4 regions of the Paenibacillus sp. FSL P4-0184 genome follow, and region 4 is predicted to be linked to each of the others. Evidence: riboswitches for the same ligand, from Rfam matches in the RefSeq annotation. Region 4 holds a riboswitch; each other region holds the start of a gene.
The links. Region 4 has a riboswitch for cyclic di-GMP ahead of MKY52_RS03980 (bifunctional diguanylate cyclase/phosphodiesterase). Riboswitches for the same ligand answer to the same signal wherever they lie in the genome.

Region 1: it holds a riboswitch for cyclic di-GMP, as region 4 does, so the genes downstream of both, MKY52_RS22895 (DUF6612 family protein) here and MKY52_RS03980 (bifunctional diguanylate cyclase/phosphodiesterase) in region 4, are expected to answer to the same signal.
Region 2: it holds a riboswitch for cyclic di-GMP, as region 4 does, so the genes downstream of both, MKY52_RS06730 (choice-of-anchor A family protein) here and MKY52_RS03980 (bifunctional diguanylate cyclase/phosphodiesterase) in region 4, are expected to answer to the same signal.
Region 3: it holds a riboswitch for cyclic di-GMP, as region 4 does, so the genes downstream of both, MKY52_RS09955 (NPCBM/NEW2 domain-containing protein) here and MKY52_RS03980 (bifunctional diguanylate cyclase/phosphodiesterase) in region 4, are expected to answer to the same signal.

What each region holds. Positions count from the first base shown of each region.
Region 1 covers NZ_JBBORN010000002.1:257,083-262,098, reverse strand. Annotated here, with positions in the region: gene MKY52_RS22905 (FprA family A-type flavoprotein) at 1-409, opposite strand, end outside; gene MKY52_RS22900 (CapA family protein) at 684-1,700, shown strand; gene MKY52_RS22895 (DUF6612 family protein) at 1,782-2,630, opposite strand; cyclic di-GMP riboswitch class I at 2,748-2,839, opposite strand; gene MKY52_RS22890 (RNA polymerase sigma factor) at 3,042-3,560, shown strand; gene MKY52_RS22885 (DUF4179 domain-containing protein) at 3,544-5,016, shown strand, end outside.
Region 2 covers NZ_JBBORN010000001.1:1,571,024-1,576,039, forward strand. Annotated here, with positions in the region: gene MKY52_RS06715 (LPXTG cell wall anchor domain-containing protein) at 1-494, opposite strand, end outside; gene MKY52_RS06720 (hypothetical protein) at 491-679, opposite strand; gene MKY52_RS06725 (hypothetical protein) at 710-916, opposite strand; gene MKY52_RS06730 (choice-of-anchor A family protein) at 909-1,997, opposite strand; cyclic di-GMP riboswitch class I at 2,108-2,198, opposite strand; gene MKY52_RS06735 (hypothetical protein) at 2,690-3,082, shown strand; gene MKY52_RS06740 (winged helix-turn-helix transcriptional regulator) at 3,468-3,842, shown strand; gene MKY52_RS06745 (NAD(P)H-dependent oxidoreductase) at 3,907-4,449, opposite strand; tRNA gene MKY52_RS06750 (tRNA-Thr) at 4,688-4,759, opposite strand; gene MKY52_RS06755 (MTH1187 family thiamine-binding protein) at 4,855-5,016, opposite strand, start outside.
Region 3 covers NZ_JBBORN010000001.1:2,294,168-2,299,183, reverse strand. Annotated here, with positions in the region: gene MKY52_RS09955 (NPCBM/NEW2 domain-containing protein) at 1-1,405, opposite strand, end outside; cyclic di-GMP riboswitch class I at 1,664-1,750, opposite strand; gene MKY52_RS09950 (hypothetical protein) at 1,908-2,480, opposite strand; gene MKY52_RS09945 (EAL domain-containing protein) at 2,590-3,573, opposite strand; gene MKY52_RS09940 (Crp/Fnr family transcriptional regulator) at 3,629-4,312, opposite strand; gene MKY52_RS09935 (leucine-rich repeat domain-containing protein) at 4,447-5,016, shown strand, end outside.
Region 4 covers NZ_JBBORN010000001.1:926,551-931,566, forward strand. Annotated here, with positions in the region: gene MKY52_RS03980 (bifunctional diguanylate cyclase/phosphodiesterase) at 1-1,863, opposite strand, end outside; cyclic di-GMP riboswitch class I at 1,985-2,071, opposite strand; gene MKY52_RS03985 (Zn-dependent hydrolase) at 2,305-3,546, opposite strand; gene MKY52_RS03990 (alpha/beta hydrolase) at 3,668-4,540, shown strand; gene MKY52_RS03995 (nucleoside deaminase) at 4,606-5,016, opposite strand, start outside.

The DNA.
Region 1 (5,016 bases), on a different contig from region 4:
TTTTCCCGCCAATATCCAGCTTATCTCCGTCTTTAACCACCAGGAAGTTCCGGCTATGAAGCTTGTACATTTCCTGCAATTCGGGAACAGCAATCTCGGTGCATACGATCGTGGCATTTGCAGCCTTGGCGGCGAGTGCTGCCAGTCCACCAGAGTGATCAGGCTCTGTATGATTAATTACAATGTAATGGATATCTAGAAGATCAATCATTTCACCCAGACACTCGGCATATTCACGTCCGAATTCCATATCTACGGTATCAATGACAGTCGGCTTACCTGTTTTTAATAAATAAGAATTATAGGTAGTTCCTTTTGCCAGAATCAGGCGGTGAAATGGAACCTGGCGGTTATCGATTTTACCTATCCAGTAAGTATCCTCGGCGATTTTTTTGAATTGTGTACTCATTTCTTTAACCTCCAATGTTTGATTGATAATGTTTATCAACAACCTTATTTTATTATGGCTGCCAAACAAAAAAGAGGATTTGAATCAAATTATAAAAGTTAAAAAAAAAAAAAATGAATACCTTAAATTTAGACGATCTAAATAAAGTGATTATGCGTTGGGTCACATTTTAAATAAAAAGCCACACAAATGTTTGCACTTCGCCTTAAAGAAAGAATAACCCATAACAACTTTATGCCATATCCTAATGAAAATAATAAAAAGGTGGATATCCATGACTGAAATACAAATAGCTGCTGTGGGAGATCTAATGGTCAAACGTTATATTATTTCGGATGCTAAACAGCCTGACGGAACCTATTCGTTCAGCCCCCTGTTTGCAAAAGTAGCTCCTTATCTGAAACAGGCTGATTTGACGATTGGCAATCTCGAAACCACCTTTGCTGGAAGCGGCCCCGAATGCCGGAAAAGCCCCCGATCAGGCGGTCCGATATTCAAATGTCCAGACGAACTGGCCCCTGCACTTAAGGAAGCCGGATTCGACGTATTAGTAACGGCCAACAATCATTGCATGGATTATGGTGCCCCGGGTCTGGTTCGGACGTTACGAGTTCTGGACCGTAATGGAATCGACCACACGGGAACAGCTAAATCATTAGAAGAATCCAAGAGAACACTTATTAAAAACGTCAAAGGAATTACGATTGGCATCCTCTCCTACACAGCAGGAACTAACCGAATTCCTGTACCAGTGAGTAAGCCGTGGCTGGTTAATCGGATATCTACGCCCAAGATCATTAAGGAGATTCGAGATTTAAAAAAGAAAGTCGATCTAGTCTTGATTTATCTGCATTTCGGAAGCGAATATCGTTACACTCCAAACAAGAGGCAAAAAGAGCTGGTCAATCTCTTCTTTAAAAATGGCGCCGACATCATACTGGGGTCTCACCCACATGTTCTTCAACCGTTAGCGCTTCGTGGAAAAAAACAATTCGTTATTTACTCATTGGGGAATTTTGTTTCTACTAAACTAATGAATATTCCTTATACACAAAGCGGTATCATACTTACGCTTAAAATAAAGAAGGATGAAAAAGGAAACACGAGTATAACTAACGTAGGTTACATCCCGACTTGTGTAGATCGAAGAATAAAAAGTGGCAGGAAAATTACAGAGATCATCCCCATCCGCGACGCATTAAAGAGAAGCGACACCGACATAAAAACAGAGCGGCGAAATCTCATGAATCGAATGTTGAAGCATACGACATCAATCTTAAAGAGGGAATAGAAACGTTATTAAAATAGAGAATACAGCAAAAAGCGCTGTTCTACAGAACAGCGCTTTTTGCTCAATATGATATCGACCTTATTATTCTAGTTCGGCCGGTTTTACAATGGTTGTACCTTTGTTATTCTTGGAATATTTAGCTTCGATTTTCGTGTTGTATGTATCTTTTTCTCCGTCACTTGTCAGTACATAACTCAGATCGACTGTCAGCTTTTCCGTTTGCCAGGTCTTAGTATTAACGAATAATTTCCAAGTTACGCTTTTAGGTTGAACAGTCTCTCCATCCCATAGGTTCTCCTGGTCATAGAGTTTGATTATTCCCTTAGCTGCTGTCGGATCAGTTACCGTGAACTGCAGGACAGTCTGTGCGCCAGCAGTGCTGACTTTCATAGATTTTTTATAATTTTTAACCGAATCAAGCATGGAAACAGGATCGTATTGACCTTTGGAGTAAAAAGAATCCCACTCCATCTTCTCCAGTGCAATCCAATACTGTGCATCGGGATCGATTGGCTCGCCGTCATCGTCGTAACCTTCATCTTCAGATTCATCGATCAGTTCACTTCCGTCTACAAGATAGTAAAACTCCTTGTCATTGGCATATAGACTGTACGATGTATCTAAAAGACTACTATCAACGGTGCCAGCTGCAGCAAAATTCGGCAGTCGATTAATATCCAGCTTCAGTGTGTTAGTGTTGCTGATACGTACCCCACCGCTCTGAATATCCTGTTTTTTGATCACATCTAAGTGAAAATTCTTTATTGCTTTAGAGGCTGCCGTTACTTTGCTAATCATTTGATCCGCGGTTACTGCTGTTGTGGTAGCTGCAGACACGACTTCAGGATTAGACATCCATCCGATCGTTCCGGACAGCAATAAAGCACCTACTGCCAAACTAGTACCTATTGTTTTGAAAAAACTGTTCATGTACTTCCCCTTTCGGCCCCTTGCGATAATGTAACGCCGTATAGGTCGAAATAATAAAAGAGCTCAAAATAGACTACATATTCTTAGAGCTATCCTTTATGCTTCATAAGACATCCCTATGGCGGCCTGGCGATCATTTCCTTCTGTCGAAAGGCTTTAGACCCATGGCTTTGTGTCATCATCTTTCGATGATTTTACCTTTAACGCGGACATTCAATTAGTTTTATAGATTACGGACGCATGTCCCACCGCTAATTTTATCATGGTTATAATTACCTGTAAACGACTTATCTTCCATTCGAATTCGCTATGATACTCAGAAGAAATACTACAATCAAAATGAAAAATGAACGATTACATACGCTTATAAGTCTTATTAATGAGAACAGCAAAGACAGGGGGTGCAGCAAAATGAGTGACCGGGAAATTTTCGAGCTCTATAAAGAACAAGTATATTATTTTTGTTACTACTTAATGAAAAATCAGGCAGATGCGGAGGATATTTCCCAAGAGGTATTTGTAAAAGTTATCTTAGCGGATAAGTCGAAGGTAAGAAACTTGAAAGCTTGGATTTTACGAATTGCTTCGAATGAGTGCAACAGTGTGATCAAAAGGCGTAAGACGGGGTGGATGAAAGAAGTACGTAATTATTTACTATCCAGGTCTGAGGAATCAAACCCTGTAGAAAAACGTTTGGATCGACAGGAAACTAAAAAAGAATTACAAGGGTTATACAGTCAGCTTTCTGACAAAATCAGAATGGTAGTAGTCCTTCGTTTTATAAACGAATTGACTGTACCCGAGATCTCTAAAGTTATGAGCATACCCGAAGGAACTGTAAAATCCAGACTGAACAAGGGACTTAAAATACTAAATAGAATGGGTGGAACCCAACTAAAGGAGCTGAATAGTAATGAGTCTCTATATTGAAAAAGATAAACATATTCCCCGACCGGATTATGATTTGATGTGGACTGCCATAGAACAAGAAGCATATACACGTCAAAGAAATCTGCATTCCTCCCAGAATACTCCTAGGTCTAATAAAAAGGTTATTCCTATCAGTATTGTCTTCTCTTGCCTCTTACTTGTAGCCATTCCTGTATTCGCTAGTATGACGATTAATTGGGATAAAATTGGTGGTCGAAGTGTGAGCAATGCATTAAATAATGGCATCGGTCAACAGTATAATCTTCAAGCTTCCAGTTCAGGAGTAACAATGAATTTGAACGGTGTTGTAACTGACGGAGAAAAAATGAAAATGCTGTTATCACTTGATACTAAATCTGATCTATCCCAATATACTGGATTTGCTACAGAAGAAAACACTATGACTAGTGAATCCGGTGCCAAGGCAAAGGTATACGGTTATTTAGAATACGATCCTGAAAGCCAGAAACTCATTGGAGTATATGAGACACCTGATACATTAAAGGATGATAAAAAGGACTACAGGTTTGAAGCACGGAATCTCATTTTTTACAGTGATCGGAATATTCCCTTACAATCTAATCATCAAGCAGGAGATACAATTGATACGGGAGTTAAGCAATACCCAAGCATTCAAATCGAATCCGTTCGACAAGTTTCCAATCAAACCATTATCCGTTACAAAGTCGCTGCATCACCAGCTGACTTAGGATGGGGTAACCCACATTTGGTAGTTAGTACTGCTGGTCAAGAGAATGAGGCAATTCCAACCATCATGCCTAACGAAGGATCGGATTTATTTATTGAACAGGTTTTCAATATAACTGAATCAGATTGGAAGGAAGCTAGTCTTCATTTTAGTTACATTGAAGAAGCGAAACGAATTTCAGGTACGTGGAAGTTCGATTTTAAAGCAGATGGACAAAAAGCAAGTGAAGCGATTTACACTAAGAAACTGTATAACAGTCCTGAATTTCAAGAAAAGACCGGTATAACCTTAGATCAGCTAGTGGTTACCCCTTTGGATATCCAAATTCTAATAGATGAAAATGATTCGCTTAAAAAGGGAATTGTCCACTATAATACCGCTCAGTTGGTTATAGGTGATAAAACAATCACTGGGGGTTGGAATTTGAAAGGAGATCATTCCGAAAGCTACCAGCATTTATTTCAATTCGAATCTCCGGAATGGTATAACGACTGGTCCGATGTTCCAATGAAACTTATATTAAAGGATGCTGTCATTGAGAAACGTGATACCAGCAAGAATTGGATCACAATAAACAAACCTAAAGAAGAAAAACAGTTCACTTCACTTGATGTCGATGGATTAGAAATTGAATTCACGTACTATACTGAAGGCGAAAATTTGATTGTTGAATCATCATCCAAATCTCCTCACTTCAAAAGCGTTAACCAAACTACGTTACGGATTAATGGCAAAGAAGTGGTGCCT
Region 2 (5,016 bases), 640 kb from region 4:
TCATCATTAACAATGATAGTACCAATTACAAATGATGGTGTTGGTGTCGGGAACACCGGAGGCTCCGGCGTCGGTGTCGGCGTTACTTCTGACGACGGTGTCGGTGTTGGTGTTACTTCCGACGACGGTGTCGGTGTTGGTGTTACTTCCGACGACGGTGTCGGTGTTGGTGTTGCTTCCGGCGACGGAGTCGGTGTTGGCGTTGCTTCCGGCGACGGAGTCGACGTTGGTGTTGGCGTCACGATCGGCGTTGGTGTTGGCGTCACGATCGGCGTTGGTGTTGGCGTCACGATCGGCGTTGGTGTTGGCGTCACGGTCGGCGTTGGTGTTGGTTTTGGTGTGTGTGTTGGCCTTGGTGTGTGCGTTGGCTTCGGTGTCGGTGTTGGCTTTGGTGTGTGCGTTGGCTTCGGTGTCGGCGTCACGATCGGCGTTGGTGTTGGCGTCACGATCGGCGTTGGTGTTGGCGTCACGATCGGCGTTGGTGTTGGCGTCACGTTGGTGTTGGCGTCACAATCGGCGTTGGTGTTGGCGTCACGATCGGCGTTGGTGTTGGCGTCACGATCGGCGTTGGTGTTGGCGTCACGATCGGCGTTGGTGTTGGCGTCACGATCGGCGTTGGTGTTGGCGTCACGATCGGCGTTGGTGTTGGCGTCACGATCGGCGTTGGTGTTGGCGTCACGATCGGCGTTGGTGTTGGTTTTGGTTGGCGTCACGTGTGTGTTGGCCTTGGTGTGTGCGTTGGCTTCGGTGTCGGTGTTGGCTTTGGTGTGTGCGTTGGCTTCGGTGTCGGTGTTGGCTTTGGTGTGTGTGTCGGCTTCGGTGTCGGTGTTGGCTTTGGTGTGTGTGTCGGCTTCGGTGTCGGTGTTGGTGTGTGCGTTTTGGTGTGTGTGTCGGCTTCGGTGTCGGTGTCACGCACGGCGTAGGCGTGTGTGTGTCACGGTCGGCGTCGGTGTTGGTGTCACGGTCGACGTCGGCGTAGGCGTCACGGCCGGCGTTGGTGTTGGCGTCACGGCCGGCGTTGGTGTTGGCGTCACGGCCGGCGTTGGTGTTGGCGTCACGGTCGGCGTTGGTGTTGGCGTCACGGTCGGCGTTGGTGTTGGCGTCACGGTCGGCGTTGGTGTTGGCGTCACGGTCGGCGTTGGTGTTGGAGGTGGTTCTTCCCCTCCATATGGATACCAATGCATCTGCACCCCACCAGCAAATCCCTTTGCAATCAGCGTCCCATGCAGTTCACCGGAATTATAAGTTACTTTTGCAAGCGGAGCTAGGATAGTTCCTTCTATTGTTAAACTTCCAATGTCAACAGTGCTAGCTTCATAAAAATTAAATAATACCTTGTTAGGGCTCCCTCCCCAGATTTGAAAGCTTGGAATGTTAACTGAACTTCCGCTAACGTTAATGATAACTGTGGCGCTATTTGCAATATTAAACTGTAAGCCATTAGCACCAGCGAAATCGGCAGCACTAAGATTAAGAACGTTAAATGGTTCCGGAGCATCAATCGTTATTTTCCCATATTCCTTTTTGAAAGTTCCTATTGTAGCAAGTGAAGAGAATTCATTAGAACGTCCAATAAGAAATTGCTCTTCAGCATCAAAATCAATAGGAGTCCCTTTTCTCGCTGGTTCTTTAAGATCTACACCGTTGCTGGAAAAAACACCACCATAAACGGATGCTCCATGAACAGTCCCATTAGTAAAACTGATGTCATTACCAGCAATAAGAACATCTCCACCTGGATTATCCTTGGATACGCCGTAATTCTGCAAAGTAATGTTACCTTTGGCCGCAAGGCGCCCATGAACCTGATCATTAGATTGTTTGAAATCCCCAAAAATAAAAGTATTAAAATTCCCTGCAATACCTAACACAGGTGTAGGAGTATAGGGGAGCACCTCCCCAGCCGCTTTTACCAAATGACCTCCAGAAAGACCACTACCTACTGTCAAAATCCCCGCTAATACTAGTGCTAGCAGCGGTTTCATTCTTCTTTTCAAAAAGCACACCTCCTAAATCTATGATTTATATTTAATCAGAATAATTACCAGAAACTCTAAAGGACCTAACAACAAAAAAGACCGCCAAAAAAGAAGTGGAATTCCCTTCTCATGGCAGTCGGACGGTCATAGCGCATTTAAGACACTTTAGACTCCTGGACTTTGCGTCCCACCCTTTCAGGCGGTTTGCTATTATCATGATAATATATGTATTGACTTGCAGATTAGAACTAGCATTTTAAGCATCCTATTAAATAATCGTCTATGACTTTTAATACTTTTGAACTAATAATAGTTTAGCGCTCCATCCCCACAATTGTCAATCAATCCCTTCTGATATTCATACGCGTAAGCAAGCACAAAAAAAGCGCCTAAAGGCGCTTCACACAAAGGTTTTCCTTTAATTTTAAAGTAACTTTATCCAACCTAATATCGATATCCATAATGGAATACTTAGAATCAAACCAAATACCATTCCACGGCGGAGACTTCCTTCCTCATTCATCCTAATTCTCCCTTTATATAAGTCTGAAGCATTATTTTTTATTATTACAATTTTAATATATTTTATTCTTTCTAATTTAGTTGTGAATTCAATCACATTGGACTAGCTGTTTAGAAATACCATTGATTATTTTTGGAATATCGGGGTAGAATACGAATATACGTTCCCATTAGAGGTGATGAGATTCATGAATAGAGCTGAAAGCAGGGACAACATGCTGGTGAAATCTTATTTATTGCTTCCGATGATTTTATCAGCTTTCGAACGGGACTCCGCCATTCTATCTGCACATTTACGAACACCCACCCCCTATCTGGAGGTTCTTGAAACAGCCGCAGCAGTTGCTACAACAGATCTAAGAGATGTTCGTTCAGAGATGAGAAAACGGGGAATCAAGGTTTATGAGCAGAACAGACTTAACACGGGGATAGAAGCCAAATTTATATGTCGTGGATACCATGAACGAATGCTGCTGTTAAACGACATTGTCGCTGCCCAAGCTGCCATTCATATGCGCAGATATCTCGGTCTGGATATTTCATCTTTTAAGAGCTATGAAGAGCAGTATCAGATTAAGTGAAGTAGCGAAGAAGCTGCCCCCTCCCCCATTTAATTAGCGAACAAAAAAAATAGGCCTTACCATGGGAGTTGGCAAGACCTGAGAGATTTATACCACAAAACACTGGGGGGTGTTTGGTGTCTTCAATATATACCTTGAACCTGAAAATAAGATGATGCTCACATGAAAATTACATTAAAAAACTTCAATTCGTAGCTTAGGCTATCCGCTTGATAGTTAGCCACGAGTGCTTTGAACTAATTGTTTCAAAATGATATAGTGAGTTCGTTGCTCGCAGGATGACTTGATAGCAGGTTGAAAACATAATAAAGTCGGGACTTGAGTACGGAGCGACAACAGGCGTTTGCCTTTTCGTTGAATATTTTCTGAAGGAGGGTAATAGCCCATGAGTGATGAAATCTGTATACCACCTGGCATTCAACAGAAGGACACTAGCTTTGGCTACACCTTGTCTATCATTAGTGGTAAATATAAAATGACTATTCTCTACTATCTCTCTGAAAACAAGATCGTGCGGTTCAATGAACTGCAACGGGGTATCGGTACAATACCTTTTAAGACGTTAAGCGTTATGTTGAAAGAACTGGAAGCCGACTGTCTCGTCAGGCGCGAGGAATTCCCCCAGATTCCCCCTAAAGTTGAGTATTCCTTGACCGAGAAGGGCCAATCGCTTATTCCGGTGCTGGATATGATGTGCACTTGGGGAGAGAAAAACTTCGTTCCAGCCGCGCAAGAGATAACCATACCTTTTACGATTTAACGACAACTTATGACAAAAGCAGCATTTCCATTAATGAAAATGCTGCTTTTTGTTTCAATTCTAATTACATATTTTCGATAAATTCAACATAGCCTTGCGAACTGACATCCAATTTCTTCAAATAATCCGTACTTCCTACCGTCTCAGATTCCGTGCCATAAATGGCATAGAAGGAACGATAATCAGCGTTGCAGTACAAAAAAGTCGTGTCAAAGGGAGATAAAATACGGTCAAGCCCGTAGCCGAGTTTACCTTCTTCACTAAAGTCTTTTGCACTTCCTCCGGCAGTTACAGCTAATGCGATTTTTCGATTTCTTAATTTATCACTCTTCGAACCATATGCCCATCCGTAAGTAAATACTTCGTCCAGCCACTTTTTAAGCAGAGGTGGACTACTAAACCAGTAGACAGGGAATTGTAAGACGAGCTTATCATGCGCTTCAATCAGTTGTTGTTCCTTTTCCACGTTGATTTTTTCATCGGGATAGGCTTTGTACAGCTCGTGCACCGTATATTTGTCTGGATATTTACGGAGTTCTTCGATCCAGCGTTTATTAACGACGGATGTTTCGATGTTTGGGTGCGTGACGACAATAAGTGTTTTCAATGGTGTATCCTCCATGTTTGAATCAGATTTAGGACTTGAGTATACCTCCCACCATGCCATCGCGTAAGTATGCACTTTTAGTTCACGTACTTACCTAAAGGTAAGCACTGCAACCTGCCTGCACGTATGATTGATGTATAGTCTTCGGGTTAGAAGGATGTTAGAAGATAGGTGATTTCAAAACAAATGGCACGGTCCCGAAATCCCGGAAACCGTGCCATTGCGCAATTCTTAGATATGCTGGTGAAGGGAATTGAACCCCCGGCCTACGCATTACGAGTGCGTTGCTCTACCCCTGAGCTACACCAGCTTAAGGCTGATTTTTCTGTCAAACAAAAAATATTATACAACTTTCAGCCAGAAACGCAAGCCTATTTCTCCCTATTTCCCTACTCTCCCAAACTGCTATTCCACCTGTAGTTTACGCTCCACAGACTCCAGCTTTCCACGGCTAGTGGAGGGTTTATCGCGGCGGTCGTCTATTTTAAGTGAGGTAGAGACACGCTCTGCACCTGCGGCAAAAGGAGACTCGTGCAGCGCTTCGACTGCAGCAAAAATACGCTGAAG
Region 3 (5,016 bases), 1.4 Mb from region 4:
CTTCTTCTAATTCGTTGATTGCATTGGCGCTATTATAAGCAGGAACAACCGCACTCATCGTGCCATCTGTGAAAATACCATTTACAGCTTCACTTACTTTATCCTCTGTATAAAATCTAAATTCAGCCGCAAAAGGTCTGTTGATATTAGCTTTTGTGAACTTAAATTTTAATCTTTTAAACTTCGTCGGTTCGAATTTAAACTCCAGAAAATCATTGGTACTAATCGCGGTTCCGCTAGATACAAGTTGGAAGGTCTCTCCTTTACTCGTCTCTGATACATAGATTTCAAAAGCCTCTGGGAAGCCTTTGCGGTTATCTCTAGCCAGAAAAGCCAATCTATCTAGTACTTTCGCTTGCGCTAATTCAAACACGACTTCATTCGTGAAGCTGTCATCATTGTTTTTGTTCGTTTCCCAGTGTGTATTCGGCTGGTCATCGAGCATGTATTCCGGTTTGGTACCTGGATAGCTCCCACCGTTCACCGTTACTTTTGATACGTTTGAGTTGGGCATTCTATAAGCTTCGCTATAGGCATTTTCGTATGCTGTACCATAGCCTTTTAGCTTCGAAACCTTAGCCGCTGTTGCCTCTATTTGATGGTTCTCCAGAAGTACGTTTGCATTCTCTATATCTGCTTGAAACTGCGCGTTCAGTGGATGTGTCTGCACTTCTTGTTCTAAAGCCGTTAATTTCTCCACCGTATTAAATGCTGCGCTAACTTGACTCAAGGTATCGTCTGTAAATAAATTTTTCATTTTAGCGGATACGGTATCTTCTTTATAAAAAGAAAACTCAGCCGCACTCGCCCAATCTTGGTTAGCTTTTTTGAAGACAAATTTAAGTCTCTTGAAGGCTGTAGGTGCAAACTGAATCTCTACTACGTCACCTGCTCCGCCTTTATATTCTCCAGAGGATACTAGCGTATAATCGCCTGCATCCGTAGTTGAGCCATAAATATCAAATTCCTGAGCAAACCCCTTCCCCTTTGCACTGGATTGTCTTGCAGCGTATACGATTCTATTTAATTCAGTGGACTCATTGAAAACAAAGACAACCTCATTCGTAAACGTTGAACTGTTCGGTTTGCCCGTTTCCCAATGCGTACTCATATCGCCATCCATAGCCTTAGCTATAGGTGAACCTGAGTAGTTGCCACCGTTATTGGTAATGGATTTAATATTCGCAGGATTCATTCTAAAAACATCATTATAAGCGCTTAGGATAGCCTTGCCGTACAGATCAAAAGGAATAACTGACGCATTGCTGAATAGGTCAGCCTTGCTTTGTACTACAGTGTTCACTACACTTACCTTGCTTACATCACTTGCTAAAGCATAACCTGCCTCACTCGAAAAACTAGCTAACATGGCTGCCGATGTAGCGATCGCAATCATTTTTTTCATCTTTTCTACCCCCTAGATGTAATATGAATCTCTTCCGTGCCTAAAAATAGGCACAAAAAAAACTACCCCAAAAGAGTAGCTTGATTGCGTATAAAGTCGCATAAAAACTAAGACTTAATTTTTATTAAACTTTAACAAGCATAAACGCCTTCGGCGTCCTTATAAGGACGATAAGGGTTTAGGCGAGAAATATAAGACATTAAGTATAGGTGTATAACTTAACCTTTCTTATATTTTAACAAAAAGCGTAATACACTCTTTGGCAGCTGGCTGACAATAGTTATGATAACCTTAGTCCCTATAGCTTTGCGTCCCTACATTTCCATAGGTTTGCCTATGAAGTTTCGAATACATTACAAAGAGTAACATAACGCTACATCTGATCGCATGATTAATTGGTATGAAATCCGAATAGGTAATTGCAATTACTTTTTCTATCGTGATAGATATTATTTATCGACTATCCCGGAAGAGAGAGGACACTTTAGGACTGGAGGTCTACTTAACTCCCCGCACCAAACAAACGCCGGAACCAATTCCACACATCGCCCGTGATGGGAATTAATCCGAAGCCATGCTCGCCAACTGCGATTAGACCATATGCCCATTGGCCAATAGCTACTGCTCCCCCAGCAATTCGTCCTATGGCTACCGCCCCAAATGCCGTATCACCTATGGCAACAGCTCCCAACGCTTTTTCGGCTATCGCGATCGCTCCTACAGCCACTCCTGCAATGGCAATCGCCCCAGCTGCGAAGCCAAGCCAGCTAATTGCTATCGCTCCAAGGGCTAACCACATTCCTAGTGATATTGCACCCACGGATAGAACCCCTACGCTTATCGCACCTATGGAAATCAGGCCAACAGCTATATCTCCAATGGCAATTAATCCAACAGCTGTCTTCACTTGTGGCTTGCTTCCGTGACCATACCCCTGACCTGAGTATCGACCCAAATTGCTGCGAATACTTACCACCGGAAATGATGGAGACGGCCATTGATAATCAATTTCTCGTCCACCTAACCCTCTAGAATCCGCCCAGCGTGTGATGTACTTATGCCATTTCATATCCATCCCGTCCCCCTTCTCAATTACCTTAATTATACAACCCCGGGGGTTGGCTGTACTCAGACTCTGACCTGAAATTCACCTCATCCTCTAGACGGAGTTATACTCATTAGGATCACTGTTTGGGAATAGGATCAGGCTTTCCAAATAAATATCCCTGAAACAACTGATAACCACTCTGCTTAAGCCATTCAAAGTCCCCTCTAAACTCCACACCTTCTGCTAAAGGAACGGATTGGATTTCTAAAGCTTTTTCTAAAAATTGTTTAGCTATTTTCTGTTTGTTCAGATCGCTGGACACACCCTGAACATATTTCATATCCAGCTTCATGTAATGGGGTTTAAGCTCCAACAACATCTCGATCGTGCTGAAGCCCTCGCCAACATCATCTAAAGCGTATTCAAATCCCCGATCCTTGTAATATGTCAAAATAGCTTTCAAATGAGCGAGATCATCCACTTTCTCCGTCTCAACAACTTCAAAGACAAAAAGAGAGGGATCGACGCCTAATTGATTGGCCAGTTCAATGGTTGATCTTAAGCAGAACTCTGGCGCGTAGATCGACGTTGGGATAAAATTAATAAAGGTTTTTTTATTTAAGGGTGCAGCATATTTTACAGCAGTCATTCTACATAACCGGTCTAAAGCATATAAACGCCCACGATTCCGTGCCGCTGCAAAAATCTCATTAGGATAGATAAGGGACCCATCTTCTTTTTTAAATCTGGATAGGAGCTCGTATGCAAAAAGCTCTTCCCGTACGTTCACAATCGGTTGGAAGTGACAAGTAACTAAACCCTTAGTTATAACCTCATCAATCCACTCCATATCAAGTACAGTGGGTAATTCGGATAGAGGTCTCCATGTTTGGTCATCTATACGGAATTCAACCTGCTCCGACTCCATATGGTCATTACAGAAATCTAGAAAATCCCGCACCCCAGCCTCCTTAATCGTAATCACATTTTCTTCTACCTTATGTATCGTATTACTTCTACTCAAGTGATGAATAACCTCAGGTAAAATCCTTAGATTAAGCTCACCATGAGCCTTGATTTCAAAATTCAGCTCTCTTACTACACAATGATTACATGCCACATTCATAACCCCTTTAACAATCAATTCTCTGAAAAAGATCCCGGAACTGCTCTTCTCAATCGAAATCCGTATACTCTAGTAAATACGTCGGGTCTAACACGGTGATCTGCTGATGTTGAATATCAATAATCTTTTGCTCTTGCAGATCTTTAAGCACAAGGGTAGCCGTCTCCCTTAACGTTCCGATCATATCCGTGAACTGCTGATGGGTCAGTCGGAGATCAATCCTCTGCTGGCCTTGCTCCTCTATCCCGAATCTTTGGTATAGTCTTCTTAGTGTAAAAATCGCACGCGCTCTCGCATCATGAAATTTCATTTCATGTAATAACCGATTCGATAAAAATAAACGGTCCATTTGCAGCAGCATCAATTGTTCCTTAATCAACGGGTAATCGGCAAGCATCTGCTCAAAAGGCTCACGTTTAATCACAAATAATACAGTATCATTCATAGCCACCGCAGACAGCACTCTTATATTGGAGGGATGGATCACTTCCAGATCGCCAAAGAAATCGCCTTTTCCAAAAAGATCTACGGTATGCTCTTTCCCTTTCGTGGTAGCGTACACCCTTATAATCCCCGAATAGATAATGTAGGCGTGATCCCCCGGATCTGATTCTGTAAACACTAGAGTCCCCTTGGAATATGCCTTATAAGTGAATAATCTTGAGACCGCCTTGATCTCCTCGGAGGGTAAACCCTGAAAAAAGCGAATGCCAGTCCAAAAAGAAGCTTCCATCTCATTATTCCTTTCTAAAACATTCCATAGTTTTGTATGCCAACATACTGATAATAAATCATCATCCTGTTATATTCTATCGTAACACTGCACCATGAACATGATGCCGAACAAATAACAAGGGAGACTCTTTTATGAGATTTAATTTTGACGGAAAAGGACTTACCGAAACGCCAGAGATCATTTTTGAAAGTAATCCCCTACTCGAACTCAGCATGTACAACAACCACATTAAAGAGATTCCCGATCAGCTCTTCCTTCATGATGAATTAGAAGTACTAAATTATGCGGGTAATGAAATCGAACAGTTATCCGAGAACATCGGTCGCTTAGTTCACCTAAGAATGTTGGATTTAGGCCATAATCGACTGAAGGTATTGCCGGAGACAATTGGCGGACTGCAGGGGTTAGATTCTTTTCTATACCTAAGCAATAATCAGTTTGAACAGCTGCCGGACCAGCTTTGTAATCTCCAGAAACTCAAGTATCTGAACGTAACAGATAATCATCTAAAGCAATTGCCTACCCGTATAGGCGAAATGAGCAGTCTAATTGAATTGCGGCTTTATTATAATCAGCTAGAACGTCTACCCGATTCGATCACACAAATTAAAGGGTTAAAAGAGATTCATCTTTACGGTAATCAACTGGTCGTATTGCCAGAGCATTTGGGTGCTTTAGAAGAACTGCGGATACTCGATATG
Region 4 (5,016 bases):
AGACTCGGTCAGCTCTAACTCTATCAATCTAGCAGGTACCTGGTACCTGTTAATAATATTCGTCAAATGGAGCAGGAAATCATTATGGTATAGGGTTATAAGCGATATATTCACTGAAATCGGAAGTGGCTGGATTCCTTCCTGGATCCATTTACTCAACATGATACATACTGATTTAAACACCATTAAATCTAATTTCACAATAAAGCGATTCCTCTCAAATATGGGGATAAATACTGCAGGAGATATAAGTCCTTTCTGAGGATCATTCCATCTAACCAATGCCTCAGCGCCATGAAAACTGTTCACTCGCAGATCCATTTTCGGTTGTAAATATACTATAAATTCACCATTTGTCATGGCAGCATCCATCTTTCTTACGATGTCTTGCTCTTCGTGTATCTGCAATAACAATTGTTCGTCAAAGAAAGTGCATGAGCTCTTGTATCCACCTTTAATGGACTTACAAGCGATTCCTGCTCGGTCAATACATGTGAGGATATCGCTCTGACGATCATCTATACAGTAAATTCCACAATTAATCACTAGCCTAAAACCTTCTTCATTTCCAAATGTATAGTCGCTCATTTGTTCAGTAAGTACTTGTATACGGATGATTAATTCCGCCTTATTATCATACGAAGTGAAAAGAATAAAACGATCACCCCCTAAGCGTCCAATGACATCCTCGTCTAATGTGTTTGCTGTTAAGCTATTAGCCACTTGAATCAAAATGCTATTTCCTTCATGAAAACCGACAATTTCATTTATGTATTTAAATTGTTCAATATCAAATTGCAACACAGCAAACTTTGTATTCGGTTTCTCTTTAAGTAAATACTGAGCATCTTTAACAAATTTATTAGTTCTAGAAAGATGTGTTAACTCATCCTCAAAGGCAATCCTCTCCATCTGTTTCCTAATTTTGCTCTTATTTAATAGAATGTTTACAAATATGATCAATAATAAGACAAACATGATTACACATAATAGAAAAGTCGCCTGGCTCATTTGAGACGCTTTGGCCATGATCACATCTTTCGGTATCACGGAGAGAATATACCAGTCCTCAACCCCCTGGATGCCCGAATAGCCAACCATTTTGCTATCTCCGTTAATCCAAAATATTCCTACTCCAGATTTTTTTGCGGTTATGTTCTCTTTAAAGATTTGCAGTTGTTTCTTATTTCTAGAATCAATACTTATACTTTCGAATATGTTATCAATGGACTTATCCTCTTCGAGATTCTTCGATTGGATAATGACTTGTCCCTTTTGATCAATGATTTGAGAATAACCATGACCTTTAAAAAAAGAAACTGCAAGAGCATCATAAAGATCCTGTGTATATCTGCTGGCAGATAAAGCACCCTTCACTTCACCTTTAAACTTAAGTGGACTATTGATCGTAATAATTTCTTTATTGGAGATCTTATCTAAGAATGGATCAGAAATACTGCTAATACCCTGCAGAGCTTTTTGAAACCCTACTTCATCTGATACATCAAACATTGTCCCATCCGATGCGTAAGCTTTACCATCTGGGCTGTTGATGCTAATTCGAATAAAATTATATTTTTTATCAAAGTGATGCAGATATTTTTTGGTCTTATCCCAATCCATATAATTGATTTCCGAAATAGAATCAGCAATTCCATCTAATGAATCTAATCCACCCTGTATCATATTTCCAACCGATTTACTCGCATGTATCGTAGCTTCTGATGTAGCAGCAACCGCTTCTTGCTCATAAGAGTTAGCAGTCCATTTTATGAAATAGTAAGAACACCCCCAAAATATCAACGTTGCCATTATGACGAGGCCTATCATTCTCCATACTCTCAGTGGTTGTGTCTGATCCATGTACTATCATCCTTTTTCCGATTTATTACGTTTTTTTATTAGAAAACGAGCAAAAAAAAGCCGCTATCAGAATGATAACGGCTGCATATGCATCAAAAAATAAGAGCATGAAACTCCCACTGCATGCAACCGGCTGTCATATCTATAAATAGATTTAGACCCTATGGCTTTGTGTCCCTATTTTTCAATAGGTTTACCAATATTTTGTTTTCACTATTACTAGTCCTAAATACTCTATTAAAAATATGTTACCTCCAAAAGACCTATTTCCGCTGTGATTTAATTTTTTTGAATGGGAAATTTTTCACAAACGTCAATGTTAACTTTAATATAATATTTATTAATGTAAAGCAACAATTCTGCGAACAATTATAAAATTAGATACTAAAGCCCAATGTAACATATATATATGTCACATTGGGACTTACTTCTCAACACGAACTATGTTTGTCTTACAAACGCATAACGAAGAACAGCTTCTTCTAAAATATCAATCCCCATAATGATATCATCCAAGTCTGTATATTCATTAGGATGATGACTAAGTCCATCTACAGAAGGAACAAAGATAAGCCCTACTGGGCAAAGTTTGTTCATGTTCATGGCATCATGCCCTGCCCCACTAATCATCCGTTGACTCGATATCCCCTTCTCTTCACAAATGGATTCTAGAACATGAGTGATCTCATCCGATAATAGGACTGGTTCCTCGGAGATGATTTCCGTACTCGCAATTTCAAGTTGTCTGCTCTCTTGTACTGAGGCTATCGTCTGATACAAATGGTCTAACACACGTTGCCTGGATGCCACGGAAGTAGATCTGATATCAATTTTAGTTTCCACTTCTCCCGGAACCACGTTCATGGCTCCATTTAAGATTTCTATCACCCCGAGCGTCGCAACCGTTCCAAATTCTTGTTCGAGTTTGGCTGCTTTTTCAAGCTCTAACGCTATTTCAGAAGCACCCAGAAAAGCATCTCTTCTCATATTCATAGGTGTCGTTCCGGAGTGAGATGCTTTCCCTGATATTTGAATATGAAGCCTCACGGGCGCAGCAATTCCAGTCACAATTCCAATTCTTTTATTATTGTTTATTAAGACAGGACCTTGCTCAATATGTAATTCGAAAAACGCTTTTAATTCCTCATTAACTCTACTCGCCTGATCTATACTGTTATAATCAAGTGCACATAGCGAAAATGCCTTTTCCATTGTAATACCGTCTTTGTCCTTCAAAGACCTATATTTCTCCTTCTGAAATAACCCTGACATTATTTTGCTGCCTACTGTTGAAATACCAAAACGCGAGGATTCTTCACAGGCAAATGAGATAATTTCGATCGGATGATCCGTTTCAATCCCTTTTTCGTTTAGACGTTTGATCACTTCCAAAGCAGCCGTTACACCTACTACCCCATCGTACTTCCCACCTTGGTATACCGTATCCAAGTGAGAGCCCATTACAACGGGTGGGAGCCCTTCTATCTTTCCATTTCTTCTAGCAATCACATTTCCGCAATGATCCATCCGAATATCTAAATTTTCAGCCTTGCACATCCGCATAAAAGCACTCGTACATGTCTGCTCTTCATTTGTATAGGCAATTCTAGTGATGCCCTTCTCACCCGAGTTATATTGATTAATATTATCAAATAAAGCCTGATATCTTCTCTTTCTATCCATGCTAATATCTCCAATCCTGGGTATTCATGATTATGGTTTCATCAAAATTCGTGAATGATATACAATAGAGGTAGTGCTAATCTTTAAAAATTACTTACTTGATGAGGTGTATTGGATAGTGATGAAAAAGACCGTTATTTTTAAAGAAAATGATCAATTTACAATTAAAGCTGATTTTTATGAAACAAACCGTTCCCAAGCCCCTGCTATTGTATACATTCACGGAGGCGGCCTGCTTTGGGGTGATCGAGAAGATCTATCCGAGGAAATGATACAACTTTACACTAATAATGGCTTTGCGCTATTTTCGATTGACTATAGATTAGCCCCTAGGTCAACCCTATCTGACATCCTTGAAGATGTCCAAGATAGCCTTCTTTGGTTAGAAAAGGAAGGACCAAAACAATTCTCCATTGACCCCTCGAGGATCGCTGTAGTGGGAAGCTCAGCAGGTGGTTTCCTTGCACTAAGCACAGGAATGTTTACCCATAAGCCACGTGCGATTGTTTCCTTCTATGGATATGGCGATATTAGCGCTCCATGGGCACTCGAACCAAGTAAATTCTATTGTGAAAAGGATATCGTCTCCATGGAGATTGCAAAAGGTACAGTGTCCGATCAAATCATTACGAGCGCAAGCGTTGACGAGCGTTTTCTTCTCTATTTATATGCAAGACAATCCGGTCGTTGGATCGAAGAAGTGACAGGCTTGAATCCTTCTCTACATAAGGAAGAACTTCTCAAATTCTGTCCTATTCATCATGTAACTAAGGAATTTCCCCCTACATTGTTACTTCACGGAACGAACGATGTAGATGTGCCGTATGAACAATCGGTATTCATGAGAGCTGCGCTAGTGAAAGAAGGAGTACCGGCAAAGCTTATTACTATTCCAAACGGAGAGCATGTATTTGAAAAAGATTTCGATAACCCTGTTGTACAAAATGCTCTTCATCAGGTGATTGATTTCCTTCAGCTTCATCTTGCTGAGTAAGTCTGTAGAAGAACAGGAAAATCCGGCACTAAAATAGTGCCGGAAAATATAGGAGACCGCATGAATTATTTCTTGTTTAATTCGTGGAAATGCGTCCATAAATGATCGCAATCTTCTCTAGCTTCCACTTTAATCATATTAACAACACTCTCATCATGACCCACAAAATATTCGCGAAGGTGAATGTCAGAGAAGCCATGCTCTTTCGCATCATCTCTTGTGCTGCAATAATGAACTTCTTTAACACCTGACCAAATAATAGCGCCCATACACATTGGACACGGTTCACAGGTGGCATAAATTACACAATCCGATAAGTCCATCGTGTCTAGCTTTTTGCAAGCTTCTCGGATAGCTACCATTTCCGCATGTGCGGAAGGATCCGTGTCTCTCATCATTGTATTGCTGACCGCTGCAATCACCTCATCGCCTCGGACAATCGTTGCACCAAACGGGCCTCCAAATTTCTTGTTCAT